2 regions of the Neisseria gonorrhoeae genome follow, and region 2 is predicted to be linked to the other one. Evidence: predicted binding sites of a transcription regulator. Region 2 holds the regulator's gene; the other holds the start of a gene.

Region 1 (15,111 bases), 220 kb from region 2:
GTAATGCTTCTGCCAAAGCCGGCAGCGAGCAGGGTAATGGGGAAGGTAAGGGAACCGGTACCAAAGGCGACGGAACGGGGCGCGGAGAAGGCAGCGGTAAAGGAAGCGGCGGTGCCAAAGGCGAACACGGGGAAGGAGCCGGCGGCAGCGGCGGCGGAACCGGTGTCGGCAGCAGCAAAGGCAATCCTTTACGCGCCAACGGCAGCATCCCGCGCCCGGCCTATCCCGCACTTTCTATGGAAAATGACGAGCAGGGTATGGTTGTTTTGAGCGTTTTGGTTTCTCCGGGCGGTCATGTCGAGTCCGTCAAAGTGGTGAAAAGCAGCGGTTTTTCCCGTTTGGACAATGCGGCACGCAAAGCGGCGCAAAACGGGCATTTTCAAGCCAATGCCTGGACGGAGTTTAAAGTCCCCGTCAAGTTTGAATTGAATTAGGCGGTTGTCGCGGCAGTTTGCGGCAGCTTGGATGTTTGATTGGTTTTTTCAGTGTTGGAATCATTATGAATTTGAAATTAGTGTTTGAATCGGGCGATCCCGTCCTGATCGGTGTGTTTGTGTTGATGCTGTTGATGAGTACCGTAACGTGGTGTCTGGTTGTCTTGCGCTGCATCAAGCTGTATCGGGCGCGCAAAGGGAATGCCGCCGTCAAACGGCATATGCGCGATACTTTGTCGCTGAACGACGCGGTCGAAAAAGTGCGCGCCGTCGATGCGCCTTTGTCCAAACTGGCGCAAGAGGCATTGCAGTCTTACCGCAACTACCGCCGAAACGAAGCGTCCGAACTGGCGCAGGCTTTGCCGTTGAACGAGTATTTGGTCATTCAAATCCGCAACAGTATGGCGCAGATTATGCGCCGGTTTGATTACGGGATGACCGCGCTTGCCTCCATCGGCGCGACCGCGCCGTTTATCGGGTTGTTCGGCACGGTTTGGGGGATTTACCACGCCCTGATCAATATCGGGCAAAGCGGGCAGATGAGTATTGCGGCGGTTGCCGGCCCGATTGGCGAGGCACTGGTGGCGACGGCGGCGGGTTTGTTCGTGGCGATTCCGGCGGTGTTGGCATACAACTTCCTCAATCGCGGCACAAAAATACTGACCCAGGATTTGGATGCGATGGCGCACGATTTGCACGTCCGCCTGCTTAATCAAAAGGATAGCTGATTATGGCATTTGGTTCGATGAATTCCAGCGACGATTCTCCGATGTCCGACATCAACGTTACGCCGTTGGTGGACGTGATGCTGGTGTTGCTGATTGTGTTTATGATTACTATGCCGGTGCTGACGCATTCCATCCCTTTGGAACTGCCGACCGCGTCCGAGCAGGCAAACAAGCAGGACAAACAGCCTAAAGACCCCCTGCGCCTGACGATTGATGCGAACGGCGGCTATTATGTCGGCGGGGATTCTGCAAGCAAAGTGGAAATCGGGGAAGTGGAAAGCCGTCTGAAAGCCGCCAAGGAGCAGAATGAAAACGTGATTGTGGCGATTGCGGCAGACAAGGCGGTGGAATACGATTATGTAAACAAAGCTTTAGAAGCCGCCCGTCAGGCAGGAATTACCAAAATCGGTTTTGTAACCGAAACCAAGGCGCAATAAAGTTCGACGCTTGAACGAATGCCGCCTGAAAGTCTTTCAGACGGCATTTCTTATGTTTAATCAGTTATATATAGTTGATTAAAACAAAAATGAGACGACAGAGCACCGTCTCCATTTCTGCGCAGGCGGGAATACAAACATCTGATTTTTCTTTTATTTTCAAACATTACTGAAATGGGTAAGTCTGGAGTCCTGCCTGCGCGAGAATAATGAAAATGTGCATTTCTAATTTTTATAGTGGATTAACAAAAATCAGGACAAGGCAACGAAGCCGTAGACAGTACAAATAGTACGGAACCGATTCACTTGGTGCTTCAGCACCTTAGAGAATCGTTCTCTTTGAGTTAAGGCGAGGCAACGCCGTACTGGTTTTTGTTAATCCGCTATACCCACTGTAAAAACGGAGAAGGACAGAGGACGGCAGTAAGGTTTGCCGTCCTCTTTTTCAAGTTGCGGTGGAATGCCGCTTGAAGGTGTGGTTTAAACGTTTCGGCTTGTAATCAGACGCGGGCGTTGTCCAGCCGCTCTCTGAAGTTTTCCAGATTCACACCTGCCGCTTGGGCGCGGCGGATGATTTCGTCAACCGGCATACCTTCTGCCGCCCGGCGGAAGCCCCACAGGAGGGAGCAGCGCGTACCGGTCCGGCAATAGGCAAGGACGGGATATTCGGCTTGTCCGATGAGTTGGCGGAAGGTTTCGACATCGTGTTTTTGGATGTCGCGTGCGGTAACGGGTTGGTGATGGAATCCGGTAACGCCTGCTTGTTCCAGCCACTGTTTGATTTGGGCGAAGTCGGGTTGCGATTCTTCTTCGCGGTCGGGGCGGTTGCAGATGACGGTTTTGATGCCAAGTTGCGCGATTTGTTCCGCATCGGCTTTGGTCAGTTGCGGGGAGATGTAGAGATGTTCGTCAAGTTTGAGAATCGCCATTTTGTTTCCTTTGCTTTGCGGTTGGTGTTCAGACGGCATTTTGTGTGCAATGCCGTCTGAAAGTTTAACCGAACAACCAGTTTTCCAACAGGTTGCGATCTGTGATGTGTAGGATGGCAGTATCCGCCGCCGTTGCCTGAACCGTCAAGACGGTTTGACGCAATATGCCTGCACGGAAGAAGTGGATATTGATTTTTGCCCTGACGTGGTATCGGGCCCATTGTGCGGCAAAGTCGGTGCAGGCATAACCGTCTAAAGCAATGATTTTGTCTTGCGGGCACAGTGCCGCAGATTCCGCACTTCCGCCGTTGAAGACATGGGTCAGGACGATATGGTCGGCGTTTTGTTTGAAGCGTGCGCCGAAATCGCCCGTCGGCGGGATGGGGAAAATGTGTTCCGCATATCCGCCGCCGTGTTGTCGGGGAAGCGGCAGGAAGGTCAGTTTCACGCCTGTGGTTGCCAGGCATTCGGCAAGCGGCAAATCTTCGGTGCTGTACAATGCCGTCTGAAAAAAATCTGTCAAATCCAAGCCGGTAATTTCCTGACAACGGATTTGCCAGTGTTTTTCCGGAATACCCGAGTGTGTGTCCCTCCACTCCCGATAGAGTTTGTCCATTACCGTATCAAGGGAATGTCTGCCGTTGCTTCGGTTGCGTATTATCAGATCAAGGCACAATGCGGCAAGTGCGCCTTTTTGGTAGTAGCTGACGATGGCGTTGGGGCTGTTTTCATCCGGTTTGTAAAATTTGTTCCACGCGGTAAAACTCGATTCCGCCAAGGTCTGCCTCAAACGGCCGCGGGTTTGTTGTACGCGCGTAATGCCTTGTGCTAGCAGGTTTAAATAAAATTCGGGCGAGATGGTGCGGCTGCGTGCCAAAAACAAATCGTCGTAATAGGATGTAATGCCTTCGAATGCCCATAGTTGTTCGGTATAGTTTTCTTTGTCGAGGTCATAAGGGGCGAATGCGGCAGGTTTGATGGATTTGACGTTCCACGCGTGAAAATATTCGTGGGAGAAAAGTCCGAGCAATGTGGTGTAGGCATCGTCGGCATCGGTCATACCGTACGGCGGAAGGCTGTGGCGATCGGCGAGCAGTGCGGTGCTGTCGGTGTGTTCCAAACCGCCGTAAATATGGTCGCCGACGTGGAGCAGGAACAAATATTTCTCAAATGGGGCAGGGGAGGAGAACATCGCCAGTTCTGTTTCGCAGATTTTTTTGATGTCCGAAACCAGCCTGTCGCGGTCGAAATCGGGATATATGCCGTTTAAGGCAATCGTGTGCGGAATGCCTGCCGCCTCAAAATCTAAAAATTCAATCAAGCCCATCTCGACAGGTCGGTCAATCAATTCGTCATAAGATGCCGTCTGAAAGACAAGCCTCCCTGTTTCCGGCAGCGTTGTGGCAATACGCCATTCGGGTGGAATGCCTGTCAATTCCAAGCGGTGCGGCAGCGTTTCCGTTCCTTCGACTTTCAAAAACAGGCACGATCCGTCAAAAAAACCGCGTTCTGTCGTCAGGAAAGAACCTCGAACCGACAAATCGAATGCATATACGGTGTAGCGGATTTGCCACTCGCCGCGTACGGCGGCAGTGTGCCAGCGGTTTTTTGCAATTTGTTCGAGCGGCATGGACGTGCCGTTGCAGGATGCATGGATAGAAGTGATGTGGCGGGAAAAATCCCGAATCAGATAGCTGCCCGGCACCCAATTCGGAAGGCTTATTTCTATAGGAAAATCATTATCTTGTGTGAATTTCAGCAGGATGTGCCATTCATGGTCTAGAGGGGACGGGGCTATTTTATAATGAATCATAACTATCAAATATATCGTTAAACGGGATGGATTAAATGCCTTTAAAATGCAGCTTAACCTACATCAATAAAGTGCCACAAAAAGGGAAAATTGGAAACAAAAGCAATGGCGGCCGGGTTGTAATTTATTATAACAATATGATTTATATGTAATAAAAAACAGATTAAGCAAAGGGTTCGCCGGCGGCGCGAATGTAATTCCGCTTGGCGTAATAAGGCAGATATGTTAAATTTAGAAAAAATTACGCTTGCCCGGATTGCACCTTAAACAGGCTGCGGAAGCGGCAGGATAAAAATCTTTATTCCCATAATTCATGGAGACTCTCATGGACACACAAACTTACAACTACAAAGTGGTGCGCCAGTTCGCCATCATGACTGTAGTTTGGGGGATTGTGGGCATGTTGGTCGGCGTTATCGTCGCCGCCCAGCTTTTTGCTCCTGCCCTCGACTTGTCTAATATCGGACCTTGGTTCCACTTCGGCCGCCTGCGTCCGCTGCACACCAATGCGGTTATTTTCGCATTTGGCGGTTGCGGTCTGATCGGCACATCATACTACGTTGTCCAACGTACTTGTAATACCCGTCTTTTCGGCGGTTGGCTGCCGGCATTTACCTTTTGGGGTTGGCAGGCGGTAATCGTTGCCGCCGTCGTCAGCTTCCCTATGGGTTGGACCCAAGGTAAGGAATATGCCGAACTGGAATGGCCGATTGACATTCTGATTACTTTGGTTTGGGTGGCTTACGCCATCGTATTCTTCGGTACGATTGCCAAACGCAAGGTAAAACACATTTACGTTGCCAACTGGTTCTACGGCGGCTTTATTTTGGCGGTCGCACTTTTGCACATCGTCAACAATATCAGCATCCCGGCCGGTTTGATGAAGTCATACCCCGTCTATTCCGGTGCGATTGATGCTATGGTTCAATGGTGGTACGGGCATAACGCCGTGGGCTTCTTCCTGACTGCCGGCTTCTTGGGTATGATGTACTATTTCGTACCCAAACAAGCAGCCCGCCCCGTTTACTCCTACCGCCTGTCCGTCGTTCACTTCTGGGCGTTGATTTTCACCTATATGTGGGCGGGTCCGCACCATCTTCACTACACTGCGCTGCCTGACTGGACGCAATCTTTGGGTATGGTTCTGTCCTTGATTTTGTTCGCACCCTCTTGGGGCGGTATGATTAACGGCATTATGACCTTGTCCGGCGCGTGGGACAAACTGCGTACAGACCCGATTCTTAAATTCCTGATTGTATCCTTGTCCTTCTACGGTATGTCTACCTTTGAAGGCCCGATGATGTCGATTAAAACGGTCAATGCATTGAGCCACTATACGGACTGGACCGTCGCGCACGTTCATGCGGGTGCGTTGGGCTGGGTAGGCTTTGTAACCATCGGTTCCGTCTATTACATGATTCCCCGTCTGTTCGGCAAAGAGCAGATGCACAGCACCAAGCTGGTAGAGGCGCATTTCTGGATTGCGACTATCGGTGTGGTTCTGTATATCGCCGCGATGTGGATTGCAGGTGTGATGCAGGGTTTGATGTGGAGTTCTCTGAACGATGACGGTACGCTGACCTACTCGTTTGTCGAATCCGTAAAACGCACCATGCCTTACTACATGATCCGTTTTGCAGGTGGTTTATTGTATCTGAGTGGCATGTGCATTATGGCGTACAACGTGTACCGCACAGCCATCGGTGGTAAAGCAGTCGATGCCGAAATCCCTGCGGTTTCCCAAACACAGCACCACTAAAATACTAAGAAAGATAGGCTACCAAAATGAAATTACAACAATTGGCTGAAGAAAAAATCGGCGTTCTGATTGTGTTCACGCTGCTTGTAGTCAGTGTCGGTCTGTTGATTGAAGTTGTGCCCTTGGCCTTTACCAAGGCGGCAACACAGCCGGCGCCGGGCGTGAAGCCTTACAATGCCCTGCAGGTTGCCGGACGCGATATTTACATCCGTGAGGGCTGTTACAACTGCCACTCTCAAATGATTCGTCCGTTCCGTGCGGAAACTGAGCGTTACGGTCATTACTCTGTTGCTGGAGAGTCGGTTTACGACCATCCGTTCCAATGGGGTTCCAAACGTACCGGTCCTGATTTGGCACGTGTGGGCGGCCGCTATTCCGACGAATGGCACCGCATCCACCTGCTGAATCCCCGTGATGTCGTGCCTGAGTCCAATATGCCGGCATTCCCGTGGCTTGCACGCAATAAAGTCGATGTCGATGCAACCGTTGCCAACATGAAGGCTTTGCGTAAAGTAGGTACTCCTTACAGTGATGAGGAAATTGCGAAAGCGCCTGAGGCTTTGGCAAACAAATCCGAGCTGGATGCTGTAGTCGCCTATCTGCAAGGATTGGGTCTGGCTTTGAAAAACGTAAGGTAACATCATGGATATTAACGGTATTCGCGCTCTTTTCACGGTATGGATCTTTATCTGTTTCCTGTTAGTACTCTATATCGTCTTCAACAGGCGGAATAAGAAAAACTACGATGATGCCGCAAACAGCATTTTTGCTGAAAACCAAGATGCGCAAGATAAGAAAAGCGAAAACCGTTAATATTGTGATAACGGAGCAAAACAATGAACGCAACATCCCAATTTACCAGTAATTTCTGGAATATATATATTGCAGTTATTGTCTTACTGAGCTTTATCGCTTTGGCTTGGCTGCTGCTGTCTCAAAATGTTGTCAAACGTCCGAAGAAGGGCGAAGAAGTACAAACTACGGGTCACGAGTGGGACGGCATTGCCGAATACGACAATCCGCTGCCCCGCTGGTGGTTTTGGCTGTGTGTTTTGACGTGGCTGTTCGGTATCGGTTATCTGGTTATGTATCCGGGTGTCGGCGACTACAAAGGTCTGCTGAAATGGACCAGCCATAACCAATATGAAAAAGAGGTCAAAAAAGCCGATGAGCAATACGGCAAACTGTATGCCAAGTTTGCGGATATGCCGATTGAAAAAGTGGCAAAAGACCCACAGGCCAAGCAAATCGCCCAAAACCTGTTTAACACTTATTGTATCCAGTGCCACGGCTCTGATGCCAAAGGTTCTAAAGGTTTTCCGAATCTGACCGATAGCGATTGGTTGTGGGGCGGCGATCCCGATAAAATCCACGAGACCATCGAAAAAGGCCGTGTTGCGACTATGCCTGCCTGGGGTCCTGCTTTGGGCGAAGAAGGCGTGAAAGACGTTGCCCATTATGTGATGTCCCTTTCAAAACCCAAAGGTCAGTATGATGAGGAACGTGCCGCGCGCGGACAAGCCTTGTTCAGCGGTCCGCCTGCCAACTGTTTCACTTGCCACGGCGATAAGGGACAAGGTATCCAAGGTTTGGGTCCGAACCTGACTGATGACGTGTGGTTGTGGGGCGGTACGCAAAAATCCATTATCGAAACCATTACCAACGGTCGCAGCAGCCAAATGCCCGCTTGGGGACATTTCTTGGATAAAGACAAACTGCATATCATGACTGCTTATGTATGGGGTCTTTCCAATAAAGACGGTAAAGCTCCGGTGAAAAAAGCCGAGCCTGCACCGGCGGCAGAACCCGCACCATCTGCTCCTGCAGAAGCAGCACAAGCCGCTTCTGAAGCCAAACCTGCCGCAGCAGAACCTAAAGCCGAGGAAAAAGCCGCACCTGCCGCCAAAGCGGATGGCAAACAGGTTTATGAAACCGTTTGTGCCGCCTGCCATGGCAATGCAATTCCAGGTATTCCCCATGTAGGCACCAAAGCCGACTGGGCCGACCGCATCAAAAAAGGTAAGGACACGTTGCACAAACACGCGATCGAAGGTTTTAATACGATGCCCGCAAAAGGAGGTCGCGGCGATTTGAGCGATGATGAGGTCAAAGCTGCGGTTGACTATATGGTCAACCAGTCAGGCGGTAAGTTCTAACCGTTGTTTTCCGACTTTGTCGGATGCAGAAATCCGGATTCATATCGAATCCGGATTTTTTATTTTGAACGGAAATCCTGTTTTTGATTTATGCCGTCTGAAAGTGGGGATTTTGATGCTTAAGCAGTCAGACCGACTGATATTTTTGTATGGTTTAAAGAATGGTGCAGTTGGGTGTCGGACAGCATTGTTTGATGCTTTCAGACGGCATATAGGTTTGTTTCTTCAAAATTGAATCTTTTTTCATATGTTGCAAAAAAATTGATTTTAGTCATAAAGAATTAGTCTTTATTGTTTATAATCGCGCATCATCACGATAGCCTTAATTTCAAAAGGACGATTAATGGATACACAAATCAAAACTGAAGCCGGTCAGCAGAATAACCGGCATTATCTGAGCGTTTGGAGGTGGCATTTTTATGCCGGTTTATTGGTTATGCCCTTCTTGACCCTGCTTGCCGTTACAGGTTTGGGTATGCTGTTGTTTGCCAATATTACCGGTAAAGAGGGAGAGCGTATTCACGTTTTCCCTCAGGCAGTGGTGCAACCCCTCTCTGTTCAGGCAGAAGCGGCACGCGGTGCCATTAATCCGGAGACTTCGTCCGTCGTCCAATATATTGCACCGCGTGCCGATGATATGGTTGCTGTGTTCCGTGTCAACAATGAGGGTAAGGCAACCATGGTTGCGGTCGATCCTTATACGGCAAAAGTGGTCAACACCATGCCGCGCAATCAGGGTTGGTATCACACTATGGATGAAATCCACGGCGATATGATGCTCGGTGCGGCAGGCGATTATCTTTTGGAAACGGCAGCTTCACTGACCATTATTATGGTTGTCAGCGGCTTGTACCTTTGGTGGGCGAAACAGCGCGGCATTAAAGCGATGCTGCTGCCGCCAAAAGGCAGGGCGCGTTCTTGGTGGCGGAATCTGCACGGCGCGTTTGGAACTTGGGTATCGTTGATTTTACTGTTGTTCTGCCTGTCGGGTATTGCTTGGGCAGGTATTTGGGGCGGCAAGTTCGTGCAGGCTTGGAGTCAGTTCCCGGCCGGCAAATGGGGTGTCGAACCGAACCCCGTTTCAGTCGTGCCGACCCACGGCGAGGTATTGAATGACGGCAAGGTTAAGGAAGTGCCGTGGATTTTGGAGCTTACGCCTATGCCTGTCTCAGGGACGACTGTGGGTGAAAACGGCATTAACCCCAGCGAGCCGATGACATTGGAAACCGTCGACCGTTTCGCGCGGGAAATCGGTTTCAAAGGGCGTTATCAGTTGAATTTGCCCAAAGGCGAGGACGGGGTATGGACTTTGTCGCAGGATTCTATGAGTTATGACATGATCAGCCCGTTTGCCGACCGCACGGTGCATATCGACCAGTACAGCGGCAAGATTCTTGCCGACATCCGTTTTGACGATTACAACCCGTTCGGCAAATTTATGGCGGCAAGCATTGCGCTGCATATGGGGACTTTGGGCTGGTGGAGCGTGTTGGCGAACGTCGTGTTCTGCCTTGCCGTGATTTTTATCGGCATCAGCGGCTGCGTGATGTGGTGGAAACGCCGTCCGTCCGGCGTGGCGGGCATTGTTCCTCCGGCGCAAAAAATCAAACTGCCCGTCTGGTGGGCGATGGCATTGCCGCTGCTGTTGATTGCACTGCTTTTCCCGACCGCGCTGCTTGCCATTGCCGTGATTTGGCTGTTGGATACCTTGCTGCTGTCGCGGATTCCTGTGTTGAGGAAATGGTTTAAATGACCCGATGCCGTCTGAAGCGTTCAGACGGCATTTTGTTTGCGGGCGGCTTGCCCGAGAAGCTATATAATTCCGCATCACTGTCATTTTGAAAAAGCAAGCCATGTTTTACCTGTACCAATCCAACCGCCTCGAATCGCTCGCTGCACTGTTTGCCCGCATTCAAAAAGTCAAACCGCTGAAATGTGCCTTGCAGCCCGAACAGATTGTTGTGCAGAGCCAGGGGATGCGCCGCTACCTCAACACCTGCCTCGCCCGCGATTTGGGCGTGGCGGCGAATTTGGCGTTCAGCCTGCCCGCCGGCCTGACGTGGAAGTTGATGAAAAAACTGATTCCCGGTATTCCGGAACTCAGCCCGTTTGCACCCGAAGTCATGCGCTGGCGGCTGCTGGATTTGTTCCGCAGCGCAGAATTTCAAAACGGAGCGGAATTTGAAGATGTGAGGAATGTGCTGCAAGACTATCTGGGCAGCGGAGAATCGGCGGATTACCAGCTTGCGGGACAGCTTGCAGACATATTCGACCAATACCTCGTGTACCGTCCTCAGTGGATAGACGCTTGGCAGCAGGGCAGGATACTCGGTTTGGGCGACGACGAAATCTGGCAGTCCAAACTGTGGCGTTACCTCGACGACGGCAGGCAGAGCGCGCCGCACCGTGTCGCGTTGTGGGAAAAACTGCTTGCCGCGTTGGACAAGGATAAGCTGCCCGAGCGTTATTTCGTGTTCGGCATTTCCACGATGGCGCCGATGTATTTGCAGCTTTTGCACAAGCTGTCCGAACATTGCGACGTGTTCGTGTTCGCACTCAATCCGAGCGGGATGCATTGGGGCAACGTCATCGAAGCGGCGCAAATCCTCAAAGGCGGCGGCGATCCCGATCTGACGCAGGCAGGGCATCCGCTGCTTGCCTCATTGGGCAAGCAGGGGCGCGACTTTTTCGACTTTTTGAACGAAATGGAAATAGAAGGCGAAACGCCGGTATTTGAAGAAGGCGGACGCGATACGCTTTTGCACGCCCTGCAAACCGATATTCAAAACCTGAAAATGCCGTCTGAAAATGTGGGAAGCGTCAACACGGGCGACGGCTCGATACGCATCGTCTCCGCACACAGCCCTTTGCGCGAATTGCAGATACTCAAAGACAAGCTGTTGAAAATTCTGCATGAACATCCCGATTGGCAGCCGCATGATATCGCCGTATTAACCCCGAACATCGAACCCTATACGCCTTTTATCGAAGCCGTGTTCGGACAGGCGCAGCCCGGCGCGCAGGCATTGCCGTATTCCGTTTCGGACGTGAAAATCAGCCGCCGGCAACCGTTTTTTTATGCGTTGGAGTGCGTGTCCGACTTGCTGGAAAGCCGTTTTGAAGTCGGCAAAGTGCTCGCGCTTTTGGAAACCGCGCCCGTGTTGCGCCGTTTCGGACTGACCGGGGACGATTTACCGCTTTTGCACGACATGGTTGCCGATTTGAACGTCCGCTGGGGTTTGGACGGAGAAATGCGCGGCGGCACGGATCAGCTGTTTACCTGGAAGCAGGCGGCAGACCGTATGATATTGGGCTGGATGCTGCCCGAAGGCGGCAACCCGATGTGGCAGGATGTCAGCGCGTGGTATGCCGACGTGAATCAAACCGCCATGTTCGGACGTTTTGCCGCCTTCCTCGAAACCCTGTCGGATATTGCCCGGATATGGCGGCAACCTGCGACGGTCGGCGAATGGGTGGCGCGTTGCCGGGATTTGCTTGAAACATTGTTTCAAGCCGGGCCCGATGACCAAAAGGCAGTCCAAAACCTCGAAAACGAATGGGTCAAATGGCAGGAAGAGAGCACTTTGGCTGGGTTTTTCGGACAGTTGCCGCAACAAACCGTCATCCGCCATATCCGCCGCTTCCTCGACAGCGAAAGCGAGGCAGGCTTTTTACGCGGCGGCATCACCTTTTGCAGTATGGTGCCGATGCGGAGCCTGCCGTTCAAAGTCATCTGCCTGTTGGGTTTGAACGACGGAGATTTTCCCCGCAATACCAAAGCCGCCGTATTCGACCTGGTTGCCAAACATCCCGCCAAAGGCGACCGCGCCCGCCGCGACGACGACCGCTACCTGTTCCTCGAAGCCCTCATCAGCGCGCGCGAAATCCTGTATTTGTCCTACATCGGGCGCGACATCCGCAAAGACGAAGAGCTTGCCCCGTCTTCCCTGTTGGGCGAACTCATCGACACAGTTGCCGCCATGACCGGCACAAACAGCCGCCAACTTGCACAAAATTGGATAGAACAGCATCCGCTGCAAGCCTTCTCGCGCCGATATTTCCAAGAAGGCGGACGTTCAGACGGCATATTCGGCACGCGTACCGACTACGCCGCCGCGCTCGGACAAACGCCCGAACCGCCGCGCCCTTTTTTCGACCAACCCGTAGAAAACGCCGAACCCGTTGCCGAAATCGGACAGGACGAATTTATCCGCTTCTGGCGCAACCCCGTCAAAGTATGGCTTCAGCAGCAGCTTGCGTGGAGCGAACCCCATATCGGCGAAGCCTGGGAGCCTGCCGAACCCTTCGAGCCGCAACACGCGGAGCAAATCGCCGAAACCTATATCGGGGCGCGCCGCGAAGGACAAGATTTTTCCCAAACCGCCGCCCGTATCGCGGCGGAAAGCCTGCTGCCTTCCGGAGAATTGGGAAAACTTTGGCAGCAGTCCTTCCAAACCGCCGCCAAACAAATCGACACGGCGGTTTTAAACAGCCCCAAACTGCCCCCGTTTCCATACGCCATACCGTCGGACGGGCAAATCCTGAAAGGCAGCTTGGGCAATCTGTACCGCTGCGGTCAGGTGTTTTATGCCTACGGCAAACCCAATGCGCCGCAACGTATCGCTTTTTTGTTGGAACACCTGATATTTTGCGCCGTTATGCCGTCTGAAGCCGAAACGCGGCAAACCTTTATCGTCAAATCCGGAGAAACCGAAGTATTGGCGGAAATCGCGCAAGACAGGGCATTGCAGCTGTTGTCGGAATGGATTGTATTTTTCAATATCGGGCAAAACCGCCCGCTGCCGTTTTTTGCCAAAACCTCGCTTGCCGCCGCCGAAGCGTTTGCCCAAAAACAAGATTGGGAAGCCGCCCTGAAAAAAGCCCAAACCGCCTATTACGGCAGCAAAGTCAGCAAAGGGCAGAAAGACTATACCGAAGTCGCCCTCGTGTTCGGCAACGCAAGCCAAAACCCGCTCGAACAGCCCCTGTTTGAAAACCTCGCCCGCCTGCTCGCCGACACACTTGCCGCAGCGGAAAAGAGGGAAGGGACCGGAGAAGCCTGACGGGATGGAAAGGCAAATGCCGTCTGAAAACAGAAAAAAGGTTTTCAGACGGTATTTTGTTTATCGTGTTTAAGGTGCGGGATACAAAGTGGGCGCGCCGGGGCCGACGGGCAGGCCCAAAACAAATACCCAAATGCAGAATAAGGCGATCCATGCAATCAAAAAGAAGGCGGAATACGGCAACATCATAGAAATCAGAGTACCCACGCCCGCATCTTTTTTGTATTTCATCACCGTCGCCATAATCAGCCCGAAATAACTCATCATCGGCGTAATAATATTGGTAACGGAATCACCGATGCGGTAAGCGGCTTGAATGACTTCGGGCGCGTAACCGGCCAACATCAGCATAGGGACGAAAATCGGTGCGGTTACCGCCCATTGCGCGGAAGCGGAGCCTATCATCAGATTGATAAAAGCACAAATTAAAATAAAACCGATAAACAACACGCTGCCGGCCAAGCCGACTTCTTTTAAGAACACCGCCCCTTTAACGGCAATATATTGCCCAATATTCGTCCAATTAAAAAATGCGACAAACTGTGCGGCAAAAAAGATGATGACCAAATAAAGTCCCAAAGTACTCATCGATTCGGCCATCGCATTAACGACTTCCCGTTCGCCGCGCAAACTTCGGGTTATCCGGCCATAAACAATGCCCGGTAGCGCAAACAACAAGAAAATAAAAACAACAATCGATTTTAAAAACGGCGAACCGGCAACCAATCCTGTTTCAGGATGACGCAAAATACCGTCGGCAGGGACGATGCTCCAAGCCAATAGGGCGGATAAAGCAATAAACACCACGCCTGCCCAAATTAATCCTTTATATTCCAAAGGCGTGATTTCATTGGAATGCCGGATGTCTTTTTCTTCTTGTGACAAATCTGACTGATAAGGGCCCAATTGCGGTTCGACGATTTTTTCAGTAACAAAATAACCAATCAAAGCAATCACAAACGTACTGGCTGCCATAAAAAACCAGTTGGCTTCAGGGCCTACGACGTAGTCGGGGTGGATGATTTGCGCCGCCTGTTGGGTGATGCCTGCCAAGAGCGGATCGATTGTGCCTAAGAACAGATTGGCCGAATAACCGCCGGAAACGCCGGCGAAAGCCGCAGCCAGACCGGCGAGAGGATGGCGGCCGAGCGAATGAAAGATGACGGCGGACAAAGGGATTAGGACGACATAGCCCAATTCAGAAGCCGTATTGGATAAAATCCCTGTAAAAACAACCATAAAAGTAGTGAGTTTGCGTGGGGATTTTGTAAGCAATAAGCGCATTAATGCGGAAATCAAGCCCGATTTTTCCGCAATCCCCACGCCCAATAAAGAAACCAACACCGTTCCCAACGGCGCGAAACCGGTGAAATTTTTAACGGTATGCGTCAGGATTTTGATCAAACCGTCGGCATCGAGCAGGCTGACAACGTGAATCAAACCGTCATCGGCACGTCCTTTCGCCCCAACAGGACGCGGATCGGGGACGGATAGTCCGAAATACGCACCGACGGCAGAGGCAATCAGCAATAACACAATGAAAATAATAAAAAGCGTAACCGGGTGCGGCAACATATTGCCCAGCCATTCGACTGTGCGTAAAAATCGTCCGCTACGACGCGCGTCGGTTTGACTCATCTGCTTCTCCTTAAAAAAATATATTGAGTGCATTAAATTTTTGAATTTAACATGAAGTGTTTTGTAAGCAAACTAAAATAATCGTATATGTATATAACCGTAATAGATTAAAACGGAAAATGCCCACATCGTTATTCTCATAAAGGCGGTAATC
Region 2 (15,111 bases):
GGAGAACAGTTGGAACAGGTTGAAGCGGATGCCCTGCTGTGCTTCGTCGCTGCCTTCGATGACCACGTCGGCGATTTCCCAACGATGCTGCCAGCCTGCTTTGTGCGCATCCAGCAAGGTTTCAAACGCAACACCTGCGATTTTTTCAGATAAGGCGCGGCCGGCGGCTTTCACTGCTTCCAAGCCCTGATAATCGCGGCTGGTGGTAACAATCACGCGTTTTTCAAAGGTTTCGGGCGTGCCGCCGACTTCGGCTTCAAAAGAATTAGAGACCTGCCAATCGGTTTGGCTGCCGCCGAAGGCTTTGAAGCTGCCGGCGAAGGTTTGCCCGGCGTTGACGATAAATTGTTCCACACCGAAAGGGTTGGCGACGGTTTGGGCGGCAATGTAGGAGCGGTCGTCTGAAACGCCTTTGTCCAATACCTGCCAGAATTTTTCTTCGTAGTTGGAGTCTTCGTTTTTCACGTCGGCATCGATGATGGAATCGATGCGGACTTGGTGGGTTTTGCCGTCAACGGACACGGCTTCCCAGCGGGTGAGAGCCAGCTCTTTTTGCGCGACCGACAGGAATTTGCACACATCGAAACGCACACCGAATACGGTGAACGAGCGGCGCAACACGCCGTGTTGCATATCCAGTTCGACGGAGAAGCCGGCAACGTCGTTTTTCGCCAAGTCCACCTCTTGCCCGTCGACAAAGATTTTGACTTTGCTGAAATTGAGCGCGTTGATGGCTTTGCCGAAATATTTGGGATAGCCGTTTTTCCACCAGCCGACGCGGGTTTTGTCGGGAAACCACACGCCGGCGATGTAGGTGCCCAAGTGGCTGTCGGCGGAGTAGGTTTCCTCAAAGCTGCCGCGCATACCCATATAGCCGTTGCCCAAGCTGGTCAGGCTCTCTTGCAGCCGTTTGTGTTCTTTTTCCAGTTTTGCCGAACGCAGCGTCCAAGGGCTGATTTCCATAATTCTTGTGTACATCGTAAAGCTCCTGTTTGGATTGATTTGAGGGAATGGTGAAATCTTATAGTGGATTAACAAAAATCAGGACAAGGCGACGAAGCCGCAGACAGTACAGATAGTACGGCAAGGCGTGGATTAACAAAAATCAGGACAAGGCGACGAAGCCGCAGACAGTACAGATAGTACGGCAAGGCGAGGCAACGCCGTACTGGTTTTTGTTAATCCACTATAAAAAGGTCGTCTGAAACCGGTGTTAGGAAGCTCCTAAGAAAGGGATTCGATGCCGTAAGCAATCGTCGCCTCCCTAGTATCACCCTTGTTCAGACGGATATTGCCGAATTCGGGCCAATGCAGGCTGTCGGGCAGCGTCTGCGCCTCGGTCGCCAGCGCGTCGTAAACGCCCGCATCGTGCCGCGCGAAATCCTGCGGGGCGGCGGTAAAGATGACCAAGCCGTTGCGGTCGCTGTATATGCTGATACGACGGCGGCGTCCGGCTTGCAACACGGCGGCGGGACGGCCTATATCGGACGGCACGCGGTAAGCGTCGTCAAAACCGGCCCGTTTCGCGGCGCAGGGCGGCAACGGCGGCATCCGGCGGCTTGGGCCGGCTGAAATCAAATACTTCGAGGCCGTCTGAAACCGTTAAGACGGGCAGTTTTTCGGCATCGGCCGGAATATGTCCGCCCTGCGGAATATGCAGAACCGCATCGTGCAGGCCCGCGTCCAGCCGCCAGTAAATGTGCAGCGTCGGGTCGAACACCGTGTCGCCGAGCGCGGTGGCGCGATAGGTAACGGTAAGCCGGCCATCCTCGTCCAAGCGGTAGGAAATATCCAAATCGTTGGGATAACCGTCGGCCGTCTGCCGCCACCGCGTTGAAACGGGTAACGGCCAGCCCGTGCGAACCGCCGTGCAGCGCGTTCCTGCCTTCGTTGGCCTCCACGCGGTAAGTCCTACCGTTGATGTCGAACGCCGCACCGCGGATGCGTCCGGCCACGCGCCCTATCTGCTTGTTAATCTGAAACGGATTGTCCGCATAGGAAGCCGCATCGTCGAACGACACCACGGGGTTTTCGCGCACGCCGTCTGCCAAAACGGAAAATTCCTGCACAATCCCGCCCAAGTCCAGCACGAAGACGCACGTACCACGCCGGTTGGACAGCACATAGCCGGTTACGGCCCGCCCGTCGATCAGGCCGAAATCGCGGGTAGCGGGGGTATCGCTCATCGCTCAAACCCCGCCGTGGGTCTCTTTAATCAGACAGACTGAGAAGGCTCCCAGCAGCAAGACTGCGCCTGCAACCAAGAACATGGTTGCCTGATGGCCGCCCAGCATCGGGAAAAGCACGAAACTCAACAGCGAAGCGACGATTTGCGGCATACAGACAGAGCCGTTAAACAGGCCCAAATAAGTATCCATGTGTTTGCCCGACAAAGCGTTGGCCACAATCGTCAGCGGATAAGTGATAATGCCCGCCCAAGCGATGCCGATTAAGATATAAGACAGGATGAGTGCGTATTGATTGTAGATGAAGAAGATAGAGAAGAAACCGAGCGCGCCCAAAGCCAAACAGCCGAAATAACCCGCCTTATGGTATTTATTCGGTACTTTTGCCAGAATAAACGAACAAATCACCGCCGCAACCGACTACACCGCCGCCAAAACGCCGTACCGGTTGCCCGCCTCCTGATGGCCTACGGAAGACGCATCGGTAGTGTGCCAGACGTTTTCTGCAATCGCGCCTGCCGAGTAAGTCCACATATACCGGAAGGCGAACCAGCAGAAAAACTGTACCGGAGTAACCGTCCAAAACACTTTAGGCGCGGTTTTTAAGAGTTCGAACCAGTTGGCTTTTTCCTGATTCGCGGCGACATCGATGCCGTGGTAACGGGCGTAGGTTTCCGGGTCGTATTCTTTGACTTTGGAGATTGTGAACGCACTGGTAATAATCAGTAACGCCGCACCCACATAGAATGCTACGACCACGGTTTGTGGCACAACGCCTTTCTCGGCAGTGTTCGCCAAACCGATATACGCGAACACAAACGGCAGAATCGCTGCCACAACCGCGTCCGTATTCGCTAAGAAACTTTGAATCCCGTAGGCGTAGCTTTTCTGCTCCTCGTTGACCATATCGCCGACCATCATCTTAAACGGCTGCATCGCCATATTCGACGACACGTCCAACAGCGCAATCATCAGCGCGCCGAACGACAAGGCCGCCAGCGACGCATAGCCGAAACCGAAGCTGCCCGAGTTCGGCATCAAAATCATCACGATGACCGCAATCAGCGTGCCGTAAAGCAGATACGGCAGGCGGCGGCCGCCCAAGCGCGGCTTCCAAGTGCGGTCTGAGTAGTAGCCACTATCGGCTGAACCAGCATCCCCGCCAGCGGCGGCAGGATGAAAAACCAGCCCAAATTGTGCGGGTCTGCGCCTAGCGTTTGAAAAATGCGGCTCATCTGCGAGCTTTGCAGGGTAAAGGCCGTCTGAACGCCGAGATAGCCGAAGCTCAACATCCAAATCGTGCTTTTTGCCGGCGCGGGCAAACCTTGTTTTGCTGTTTGAGGCGTATATTCCGACATAAAGTAAATCCTTTTTTTTGATTTGAAAAGTATTTGCTTTGGAAAATCCGAAATGGTTGCCGGCGCGGCGATCCCCTATCATTATTATTTTTTTGTCTGTATAATTTCAAAGGGATAGGCGGATTTTATGAATCCTGCCCGATTTTGGCAATACCGGTTCGCGGATAAACTGGCTTAAATCAAATTATCGGTTAAAATGGCCGTCTGAAATTTGTTTGACCGAATCGAGAAAACTATGTCCCAACAATACGTCTATTCTATGCTGCGCGTGAGCAAGGTTGTGCCGCCGCAGAAAACCATCATTAAAGATATTTCCCTTTCTTTCTTCCCCGGCGCGAAAATCGGCCTCTTGGGCTTGAACGGCACGGGCAAGTCCACCGTGCTGCGGATTATGGCGGGCGTGGATAAAGAATTTGAGGGCGAAGCCGTGCCGATGGGCGACATCAAAATCGGCTATCTGCCGCAAGAGCCGGAGCTTGATCCGGAAAAAACCGTGCGCGAGGAAGTGGAAAGCGGTTTCGGCGAAGTGGCTGCCGCACAGAAACGTTTGGAAGAAGTGTATGCCGAGTACGCCAATCCCGATGCGGATTTTGACGCGCTGGCGGAAGAACAAGGCCGCTTGGAAGCGATTATCGCGGCGGGTTCGTCAACTGGCGGCGGTGCGGAACACGAATTGGAAATCGCTGCCGACGCGCTGCGCCTGCCTGATTGGGATGCCAAAATCGGCAATCTTTCGGGCGGTGAAAAACGCCGCGTCGCTTTGTGCAAACTTTTGTTGAGCAAGCCCGATATGCTGCTCTTGGACGAGCCGACCAACCACTTGGATGCGGAATCGGTGGAATGGCTGGAGCAATTCCTCGTGCGCTTCCCCGGCACAGTGGTCGCGGTAACGCACGACCGCTACTTCCTCGACAACGCCGCCGAATGGATTTTGGAACTCGACCGCGGACACGGCATTCCGTGGAAAGGCAATTACTCGTCTTGGCTGGAGCAGAAAGAAAAACGCTTGGAAAACGAGGCGAAATCCGAAGCCGCGCGCGTGAAGGCGATGAAGCAGGAATTGGAATGGGTGCGCCAAAATGCCAAAGGCCGCCAAGCCAAGCCCAAAGCGCGTTTGGCGCGTTTTGAAGAAATGAGCAACTACGAATACCAAAAACGCAACGAAACTCAGGAAATCTTTATCCCTGTTGCCGAGCGTTTGGGTAACGAAGTGATTGAATTTGTGAATGTTTCCAAATCGTTCGGCGATAAAGTGCTGATTGACGATTTGAGCTTCAAAGTGCCGGCGGGCGCGATTGTCGGCATCATCGGCCCGAACGGCGCGGGTAAATCGACGCTGTTCAAAATGATTGCGGGCAAAGAGCAGCCCGATTCGGGCGAAGTGAAAATCGGGCAAACCGTGAAAATGAGCTTGATTGACCAAAGCCGCGAAGGTTTGCAAAACGACAAAACCGTGTTCGACAACATTGCCGAAGGTCGCGATATTTTGCAGGTCGGACAGTTTGAAATCCCCGCCCGCCAATATTTGGGACGCTTCAACTTTAAAGGCAGCGACCAAAGCAAAATCGCAAGGCAGCTTTCCGGCGGCGAACGCGGCCGTCTGCACTTGGCAAAAACCTTGTTGGGCGGCGGCAATGTGTTGCTGCTGGACGAACCGTCCAACGATCTCGACGTGGAAACCCTGCGCGCGTTGGAAGACGCATTGTTGGAATTTGCCGGCAGCGTGATGGTGATTTCGCACGACCGCTGGTTTCTCGACCGCATAGCCACGCATATCTTGGCGTGTGAAGGCGACTCCAAATGGGTGTTCTTCGACGGCAACTATCAAGAATACGAAGCCGACAAGAAACGCCGACTCGGCGAAGAAGGCGCGAAACCGAAACGCATCAAATACAAACCGGTAACGCGTTAACCTCCGAAACAATGCCGTCTGAAAGGCTTTCAGACGGCATTTTTACAAGGCAGCCCCGTTTAAAACAGCATTGCAATCCTCAAGACAATCAAGGTCATCACCGCAGCCGCCATATCGTCCGCCATAATGCCCAAACCGCCGTGCAGATTCTTGTCAAACCAACCGACGGGGGGCGGTTTGAGCGCATCAAACAGACGGAACAGAACAAATGCCGCCAGCCACCACGTCCACCTGAACGGCACAAACGCCAGCACAAACAGCATGGCGACAATCTCGTCCCAAACAATCCCACCGTGGTCACTGACACCCGTTTCACGTTCCGCACACGCACAAATACGTATGCCCCACATAAACAGCACGATACACACAAAAGCCAGCAGCAGCCCGTCTATGCCGAGCAAAATCAGCACAAACGCCAAAGGCAGTGCCGCCAAAGTGCCGAATGCGCCCGGCGCAAACGGAGCCAGCCCGCTGCCGAAACCGAAAGCCAAAAAACACAACGGCCGTTTCAACAGCCACGCAAAGTCAGGTTTAAAATCAGCCAAAATGATCGAATCCTAAAGAATGTAGTTCCAATTCCCTGCCGCCGGCATCTAAAACCTTCAGACGGCATCCTCCGTTGATTTTGCCGATGCACGTTACCGGCACGCCGCACCGTTCCGCCGCATCAAGCACGCGGCTGCGGCAACTTTCCGGAGCGGTAAAAACCAGCTCGTAATCGTCGCCGCCCGCCAAAGTATAAGACAGCCATTGCGCTCGGGGCAAAATATCTTTCAATACAGATAAAGATGGCAGCGAATCGGCCCAAATTTCCGCCCCCACGCCGGAAGCGGTCAGGATATGCCCCAAATCTTGCGCAAGGCCGTCTGAAACATCCTGTGCCGCCCGGGCAAACGGCAACAGCGCAAGCCCCAGCCCAACCCTTGGCTCGGGACGGAGCAGCTTTTGTTCGCATTCGGCGAACACATCATCCGGCAACACACACCGTTTCAGACGGCAGTTCAAAGCCGCCGCCGCCATACCGACACGCCCCGACACCCAAATATCGTCGCCCGCAACCGCCGCATCACGCCGCAACGCCCTACCCTTCGGCAATTCGCCGATAATGGTTACATTGAACGCCATATCGCCCTTGGTCGTATCGCCGCCGATTAACGTTACGCCAAACTTTTTTGCCAAACCGAAAAAGCTGCCGCAAAACCGTTCCAGCCATACTTCATCCAATTCGGGCAACGCCGCGCTCAGCAGCACCCAACGCGGTATCGCACCCATCGCCGCCATATCTGAAATATTGACGGCCAAAACCTTCCAAGCCAAGCCTTCAGGTTTGACATCTGCAAAAAAATGCCTGTCCTTCAAAAGCATATCCGCACTGAAACACAAATCGAAGCCTTCGCGCGGGCGGACAATCGCCGCATCGTCGCCTATGCCCAATACGACATCCTTATCCGTACCTGTTTGCAAATACCGTTTGATGAAGTCGAATTCTTTCATATCCCAAAATATCCGGCGTGCGAATCCAATTTAAATCATAGCAAAGCAGCAAAGGTCGTACAAACAATAAAGCGGCTCATTCAGTGTTTCAGCGTATTTCACTTTTAGCTTTAGCCATACCGTACCCGTATGCACCGACCACCCTGTTTCAACACACAAACGGCATATCAAAGCACCGCACTGCACGCCGCCCCGAATGCAAAGCGGCAACTTCCGCCACCGATTAGGCTCAATCGCTGCAACTGGCGGGGTTTCAACCGAAAAGGGATGATGATAAAACCATATCCGGCATACAGTGCCGCACACATCGGGCACGATTCCATCCATTTCCCAATGAGGGGGAAAGGCGTGAATTTGTATGAATTATCCCTTTCGGGGCTTGATACAGAAAGGATTCCCTTGCTATGGGCAAACCCACATCCTACCGCCTTAAAATCAGAGTTTCAACCGATATAGTGGATTAAATTTAAACCGGTACGGCGTTGCCTCGCCTTGCCGTACTATTGTACTGTCTGCGGCTTCGTCGCCTTGTCCTGATTTTTGTTAATCCACTATAAAGCGCGGCAATGGGACACAAACATGAATCTGAATCCGAATCCGAACCTGCACCCCGATTCTGACGATAGCCGTTTCAGAAAACCACCCAAAAAAACAAACCCCGCAAAAGCGGGGTTTGTTTCACATCATCGATACCGGCCGACGTTTCACGAATATTGCAACAGTACCCGGTACAAAATCCGCTAACCTCATGCATCGGCAAGATATTACCTAGCCTTAGTGTTGGTGATGATTGCGTGCCGGCACAACCTGACGGGTTACGATGCTGCGGATTTTCACATCTACGCGGCGGTCAGGTTCGATACATGCAATCAGAGCCTCACGTTTTTTGGCTTTAGAGGCTTTCGCACCCAGTTTGGCAACTTCGGCTTGACAAACTTGAGTCATTTGCGCTTGAGATTCGCCCAAGCCGACAGCAGAAATTCTAGAAGCAGGTACGCCGTTGCTGACCAGGTTGTTTGCCACTACGTATGCGCGGCGTTCGGACAGAGCCTGATTGTATTTTTCAGAACCCATAAAGTCGGTATGGCCTTCGACGCGGACAGATTGGACATTGGTTCGACTCAGGCGTTGCGCCAATACTTTCAGGTTGTCTTGAGCTTCGGCGCGCAATGAATCCTTATCGAAACCGAACAGGGTTTTGGCAGACAGGGAAATGGTTTCATCAACATATTGAGGAGCCTGCTCCACAACGGCGACAGGCGCGGGTTCGGGCTCGGGGACGGCAACCGCATCGCCACATTCTACGCGACCTTGGCTTGCTTTATCAAAGTAGGCGTTTTTCCAGCATTCTCCATAGTTGTTGCGTACGATTTCGTTCGACTGGCCGCTTACGGTGTAACCCTGAACGGACGCCTCGCCCGCAACAGCAGTGCCGGAAGCGAGCAATGCAACGAATAATGCGCTTAATTTCAGCTGTTTGGTCATTTTATTCCCTCATTAGATTTGTACAGCAGATACAGAAGCAACTGCTGAATTGCCAACATACAGGCCGCTGTAGAAACATGGCGGCAAATCGGATATTTCAGTCTCCACTATAAAGAAACAGGGGGCGGACTGTCAATACTCAACGCCTGAAAACAACCGTAAAACAGCCTGTTTCCTGATAGTCTATCATGCCGAAAAATCAATTCCGTGTCATTACTTTAGGGGGATTTTTTCCATATCGCACGATTGCCGTTGCACAAAAACAACAAACACAACGGCAAAGCCCCATACCGTACCGGCAAGAAAATATGATAAATTATAAACAATGTTCAGCCACCCGACACAGACCCACACCGACCCGCCATGAAATTACAACAATTGAAATACGCCTTAGAAGTTTACCGGCACAACCTGAACGTTTCCGAAGCGGCCGAAGCCTTATTCACATCACAACCCGGCATCTCCAAACAAATCAAATTGCTGGAAGAAGAAATCGGCATTCAGATTTTTATCCGCAGCGGCAAGCGCGTGGTTTCGGTCTCGCAGCCGGGCAAGGTGGTTTTGGATATTGCGGAACGTATTTTGCGCGATGTACAGAACATTAAAAATATCGGCAGCGAGTTTACCGGACAGGACAGCGGTTCGCTGACGGTTGCCACGACGCATACGCAGGCGCGCTATGCCCTACCGTTGATTGTTGCCGATTTTGTGAAACGCTATCCGAAAGTCAATCTGACCATCAAACAGGGAAGCCCTGCCGCCATCGCCCAAATGGTTACTTCGGGAGAATCTGATTTGGCGATTGTTACGGAACGGATAGACGACCACCCCGAGTTGGGAAGGCTTTCCTGCTACGACTGGACACACGCGGTGATTGTGCCGAACGACCATCCGCTGCTCGAATGCAGGAATCCCCTCCGTATTGAAGATTTGGCGAGGTTTCCGCTGATTACTTATGAATTTGCATTCAATGCGGGCAGCAGCATCGCGCGGGCATTCGCCAAAGCCCGTTTGGAACGGCCGGATGTCGCATTGGCGGCGGCGGATACGGATGTATTGAAGACTTATGTGCGCTTGGGTTTGGGCGTGGGACTGATGGCGAAAATGGCATACAACCCGGATACGGACGGCGATTTGCAGCTTGTGGATGCGGCACACCTGTTCGAGCCGTCGCCGACGTGGATAGCTTTGCGCAGCGATACTTATTTGCGCGGATATGCCTACGACTTTATCCAAGCGTTTGCGCCGCACCTGACACGCGAGAAGGTGGATAGGATTCTGTACACGCCCATCAGCGAGGATTTTTCGATTTAGGCGGCTGCCGGTTTTCAGGCGGCACTTTGCGGCAGATACAACAAACAGGGCAGATGTTTTCGTCTGCCCTGTGTTTATTGAGAATGCCGTCTGAAATGTTCGTACAGGTTAATCAAATGGCGTGCGAACAACCGGATACCATTTTTTTCAGCACCTGCAGATTGAGAATCTTGATGTGTTTGTGTTCGACGGAAATCAATCCTTCCTGATGGAACTTGGATAATGTGCGGCTGACGGTTTCAAGTTTCAGCCCGAGATAACTGCCGATTTCTTCGCGGGACATTCTTAAGATGAAGTCGTTGGCGGCGAAACCTCGGGAATAAAGGCGTTGGGAAAGGTTCAACAGGAAGGCGGCAATCCGCTCTTCGGCGCGCATATTGCCCAACAACAGCATAACACCTTGATCGCGCACAATTTCGCGGCTTATCATGCGGAAAAAGTGTGTACGCAGGCTGGGGATATTCTGACCGAGCTCTTCGATATGGGTAAACGGCAACTCGCATACCTCGCTGTTTTCCAAGGCGACCGCGTCGCAACTGTGCACATAGGAACAGATGCCGTCCATGCCGATGAGTTCGCCCGACATAAAGAAACCCGTTACCTGATCGCGGCCGTCCTGACTGGCGACGGTTGTTTTGAAGAAGCCCGAACGGATGGCAAAGAGCGAGGTAAAGGCTCCGCCGGCACGGAACAGGTATTCGCCTTTTTTCAGGCGGCGGCTTTGGCGGATGACGGCATCGAGTTGGCTGAACTCGTTGGGCAGCAGCCCGACAGGCAGGCAGAGTTCCCGCAAAGAACAGGAAGAACACAGCGTTTTCATCTGATGTGTAGTATTATGCGAAGCCATACCGTACCTTTTCGTGTGTTTTGCCCCATCCCGATTATGTGCTTGTTGACACATATCAAGACAGGTTTATCATACTGTGGCATTCTACCAAACTATCCAAAATTTGACTAACATCATAAAACCGCACACACACCATGAAAATCATTCAGATACAGAACAATCACAATGTAAACGATGACCGCCCCGAGTTTGACCGCGCGCTGATTGCCAGCCTGCCCGCCAGCGGTCCGCGCTATACTTCCTACCCTACCGCCGACCGTTTCCATGACGGTTTCCGCGAAGGCGAATATATCAAAGTTTTACATTTGCGCGGTATGGGCGCGTTAAACAAACCGCTTTCCCTTTACATTCACATTCCGTTTTGCAACACCATCTGCTACTACTGCGGCTGCAACAAAATCATCACCAAAGACAAAAGCCGCGCCGATACCTACATCGAATATCTTGAAAAAGAAATGGAACTGCTCGCTCCACATCTGAACGGACGGCACCAGCTTGCCCAACTGCACTTCGGCGGCGGCACACCGACCTTTTTGAGCGACGAACAGATCGAACGTGTCTTCCGCATGATCCGCAAACATTTCGAACTGATACCGTCCGGCGAATATTCCATCGAAATCGACCCGCGCAAAGTCAGCCGCGACACCGTCCTCATGCTCGGCAGACTCGGCTTCAACCGCATGAGCGTCGGCATTCAGGATTTCGACCCCAAAGTGCAGGCGGCAGTCAACCGCATCCAAAGCTACGAAGAAACCAAAGAAGTCATCGATGCCGCCCGTGAGGCAGGGTTCAAATCCGTCAGCGTCGATTTGATTTACGGCTTGCCGCATCAGACTTCCGAAAGCATCAAAACCACCATAGATACCGTTTTGTCGCTCGATCCCGACCGCCTCGCCCTTTACCACTACGCCCACCTGCCGCACGTGTTCAAACCGCAACGCCGCATCGATACCGCCGCCGTCCCCGACAGCGAAGAGAAGCTCGATATGCTGCAATACTGCGTCCAAACCCTGACAGAGCGCGGCTACGTCTTCATCGGCATGGACCATTTCGCCAAACCTGACGACGAACTCTCCATCGCCCTCAAAGAAGGCTTCCTCCAACGCAACTTCCAAGGCTATTCGACCTACGCGGATTGCGATTTGGTCGCCATCGGCGTGTCGTCCATCGGCAAAATCGGCAGCACCTATTCCCAAAACGAACGCGACATCGATGCCTACTATGCCGCCATCGACGAAGGCAGACTGCCCATCATGCGCGGCTACCAGCTCAATCAGGACGACATCCTGCGCCGCAACATCATTCAGGATTTAATGTGCCGCTTCGCGCTCGACTACAGGATTTACGAAAGTATGTTCGGCATCCCGTTCGACCGCTACTTCAAAGACGAACTGGCGGATTTGGAAAAACTCGCCGGTTTGGGATTGGTGCGCCTGAACAGCCACGGGCTGACCGTTACACCGAAAGGACGCTTCCTCATCCGCAACATCGCCATGGTCTTCGACTACCACCTGCGCCACAAAGAAACCAAAGCGAAATATTCGCAAACGGTGTGATTGCGGCTAACGTACAAAAGCCGTCTGAAAGGCTTTTTCAGACGGCATTTTGCTGCCGAGGATAAGTGTTTTCAAGAACAGGCGGCGGCATATCATAACCTTTGTGTCCGACCGTTCCGAAACCAAGATACCAAACAGCATATCCCGACAGAACAGATTGTGCATAAGGCACAAGCCCGCACATTCCATCAACAAAATGCCGTCTGAACACGGGTTCAGACGGCATCAGTATTTTACAATCAGAACACTGCCTGCAAAATCAAATAGCTGGCCATCGACAATACAGCGGCGGCAGGCAGGGTAATGACCCACGCCAAACCGATGGGTTTCATCAGTTTCCAGTTGGCATTGCGGTTGACCAGACCGATACCGAGTACCGCGCCGACCAAGATATGCGTACTGGACACGGGCAGCCCCATCAGCGACGCGCCCATCACGACGGATGCGGCGGACAGTTCGGCGGTAAAACCCGAAGCAGGATGCATTTCCGCCAAACTCGTACCGACGGTTTTAATCACCTCTTTACCGACAAACCACAAACCGACAATCAGCGCGATGCCGAAAGTCAGCATCGCAATCGGAGGGACGGCGCTTTGCGCGGCAACGCTGTTCGTCCGCAAAACATCCATAATCGCGGCAAACGGGCCGATGGCGTTGGCGATATCGTTCGCACCGTGGCTGAATGCGAAGCCGCAGGCGGTAAAGACCTGCATCCATGAAAACATCTGAAAGGTCGATTTGCCCAAGTCTTTACGCTTGAGGCTTTTGGCAAACACAAACGTCCCCATCCACACCGCCGCGCCTATCATAAAGATGGTCAGGAAGCTGTTGACGTTGCTCATCCCCAAATGCAGGTTTTTCAAGCCCTTGAAAATCAGCATAGCGGAAATCATCATCGTGCCGAACGAAGCGATAAAGGGAATCCAAGAATGCAGCGCCTTGTAGGAATCGACATTGTTTTTACGGTTGTCGAACGCATAAAGACCGCGGTAATACTCCGATTGCAGCTCTTGCGGATCGAATTCGGGTTCGTCGTAAATTTGCGCGTCGTGCGCCATTTTGGTGGCGTACTCGACTTTTTCGGCTTCGGACAAACCCTCGAAAAACAGGCGGTGCCGTTCTTTATAGGCCTTTTTTTCCTGCTTGATGCCCTTGAGCGTTCCTTCCGCCCAAGCGTTGTAATCTAAGACGTTTTTCTTGACGCGCGAAAACAGGAAATAGGACACCGCGCCGCCCAACACGGGCGACAATACCCAAGACATCCCGATTTCGCCCAGCTTGCCCCACCGTATCAACGCCACCCCGTCCGCATTATGCGTAAACGCCATACACAACGCACTGCCGACGATGCCGCCGATAATCGCGTGCGTCGTCGAAACCGGCAGGCCTTTGCGGGACGCGAACAGCAGCCACAACGCCGCCGCCAAAAGCGCGGACATCATAATAAACACAAACTGTATGGGTTCGAAATCAACACCCTTCAAATCGACGATGCCTTTGCGTATGGTATCGGTTACCTCGCCGCCCGCGATGACCGCGCCGCTGACCTCAAATACCGCCGCAATCAGCAAAGCCTGCGGGATGGTCAGCGTGCCTGCACCGACGCTGGTGCCGAAAGAATTGGCAACATCGTTGCCGCCGATGTTGAACGCCATAAACACACCGAACATCGTGGCAATAATGAATAAGGCGGCGTAATTGTAATGGGTATAACCCAAGCCCCAATAAATAAAATAGCCGACTGTACCTACCAGCATGGCGGCAAAGACGGCGTTGATGGTTTTAACATTTGCGCTCATTTGGATTTGAGCCATGGCAATCTTCCTTTAATGTGGTGGAAATCATGAGTGTTGCCGACACTGTATTGCTGCCTCCGGTCGAACTGCCGTTTCGGGATATGGCAGACGCATCCTTCCTTCTGAACCGCATCCGAATACCCCCAAACCTGACCGAATGCAAAACTGCTGCCGGAAACGGTTTGTATGACACTTCTACTACTGGATGTTGCGGGCGCATTATAATATTTTTCCACCCGTCTTAAAACATTTATTTACACTTTATTTACACTGCGGCGGCAAATCGGTATACGAGCGTCAATACACGTTAAAATGGCGTTTTGCACCAGTTTGGGAGTGATGATGGAAACACAGCTTTACATCGGCATTATGTCGGGAACCAGTATGGACGGGGCGGATGCCGTGCTGGTACGGATGGACGGCGGCAAATGGCTGGGCGCGGAAGGGCACGCCTTTACCCCCTACCCTGACCGGTTGCGCCGCAAATTGCTGGATTTGCAGGACACAGGCACAGACGAACTGCACCGCAGCAGGATGTTGTCGCAAGAACTCAGCCGCCTGTACGCGCAAACCGCCGCCGAACTGCTGTGCAGTCAAAACCTCGCTCCGTGCGACATTACCGCCCTCGGCTGCCACGGGCAAACCGTCCGACACGCGCCGGAACACGGTTACAGCATACAGCTTGCCGATTTGCCGCTGCTGGCGGAACTGACGCGGATTTTTACCGTCGGCGACTTCCGCAGCCGCGACCTTGCTGCCGGCGGACAAGGTGCGCCGCTCGTCCCCGCCTTTCACGAAGCCCTGTTCCGCGATGACAGGGAAACACGCGTGGTACTGAACATCGGCGGGATTGCCAACATCAGCGTACTCCCCCCCGGCGCACCCGCCTTCGGCTTCGACACAGGGCCGGGCAATATGCTGATGGACGCGTGGACGCAGGCACACTGGCAGCTGCCTTACGACAAAAACGGTGCAAAGGCGGCACAAGGCAACATATTGCCGCAACTGCTCGGCAGGCTGCTCGCCCACCCGTATTTCTCACAACCCCACCCAAAAAGCACGGGGCGCGAACTGTTTGCCCTAAATTGGCTCGAAACCTACCTTGACGGCGGCGAAAACCGATACGACGTATTGCGGACGCTTTCCCGATTCACCGCGCAAAC

What was found. The regulator FNR, encoded in region 2, switches genes on or off when oxygen is low (the NO sensors DNR and NnrR bind a similar motif). The targets are predictions, from matches to a motif close to TTGATNNNNATCAA.
Region 1: ccoN (cytochrome-c oxidase, cbb3-type subunit I) is a predicted target of FNR. The motif match lies at 4,395-4,408, and genes of this name have one in related genera.

The regions. Positions count from the first base shown of each region.
Region 1 covers NZ_AP023069.1:1,271,732-1,286,842, reverse strand. The annotation lists gene HT085_RS06740 (energy transducer TonB) at 1-434, shown strand, start outside; gene exbB (TonB-system energizer ExbB) at 500-1,162, shown strand; gene HT085_RS06730 (ExbD/TolR family protein) at 1,165-1,599, shown strand; gene HT085_RS06720 (TIGR01244 family sulfur transferase) at 2,100-2,528, opposite strand; gene HT085_RS06715 (M61 family metallopeptidase) at 2,593-4,341, opposite strand; gene ccoN (cytochrome-c oxidase, cbb3-type subunit I) at 4,667-6,100, shown strand; gene ccoO (cytochrome-c oxidase, cbb3-type subunit II) at 6,127-6,738, shown strand; gene HT085_RS06700 (CcoQ/FixQ family Cbb3-type cytochrome c oxidase assembly chaperone) at 6,743-6,913, shown strand; gene ccoP (cytochrome-c oxidase, cbb3-type subunit III) at 6,937-8,256, shown strand; gene HT085_RS06690 (PepSY-associated TM helix domain-containing protein) at 8,600-10,009, shown strand; gene recC (exodeoxyribonuclease V subunit gamma) at 10,110-13,319, shown strand; gene mtrF (AbgT family antimetabolite efflux transporter MtrF) at 13,389-14,957, opposite strand.
Region 2 covers NZ_AP023069.1:1,491,259-1,506,369, forward strand. The annotation lists partial or broken gene HT085_RS07700 (glycoside hydrolase family 65 protein) at 1-978, opposite strand, end outside; partial or broken gene HT085_RS07705 (aldose epimerase family protein) at 1,225-2,186, opposite strand; partial or broken gene HT085_RS07715 (SLC45 family MFS transporter) at 2,190-3,544, opposite strand; gene ettA (energy-dependent translational throttle protein EttA) at 3,780-5,456, shown strand; gene HT085_RS07725 (phosphatidylglycerophosphatase A family protein) at 5,516-6,001, opposite strand; gene thiL (thiamine-phosphate kinase) at 5,994-6,950, opposite strand; gene rmpM (peptidoglycan-binding outer membrane protein RmpM) at 7,725-8,435, opposite strand; gene HT085_RS07740 (CysB family HTH-type transcriptional regulator) at 8,799-9,749, shown strand; gene fnr (fumarate/nitrate reduction transcriptional regulator Fnr) at 9,862-10,596, opposite strand; gene hemN (oxygen-independent coproporphyrinogen III oxidase) at 10,731-12,152, shown strand; gene HT085_RS07755 (hypothetical protein) at 12,190-12,378, opposite strand; gene HT085_RS07760 (inorganic phosphate transporter) at 12,392-13,966, opposite strand; gene HT085_RS07765 (anhydro-N-acetylmuramic acid kinase) at 14,291-15,111, shown strand, end outside.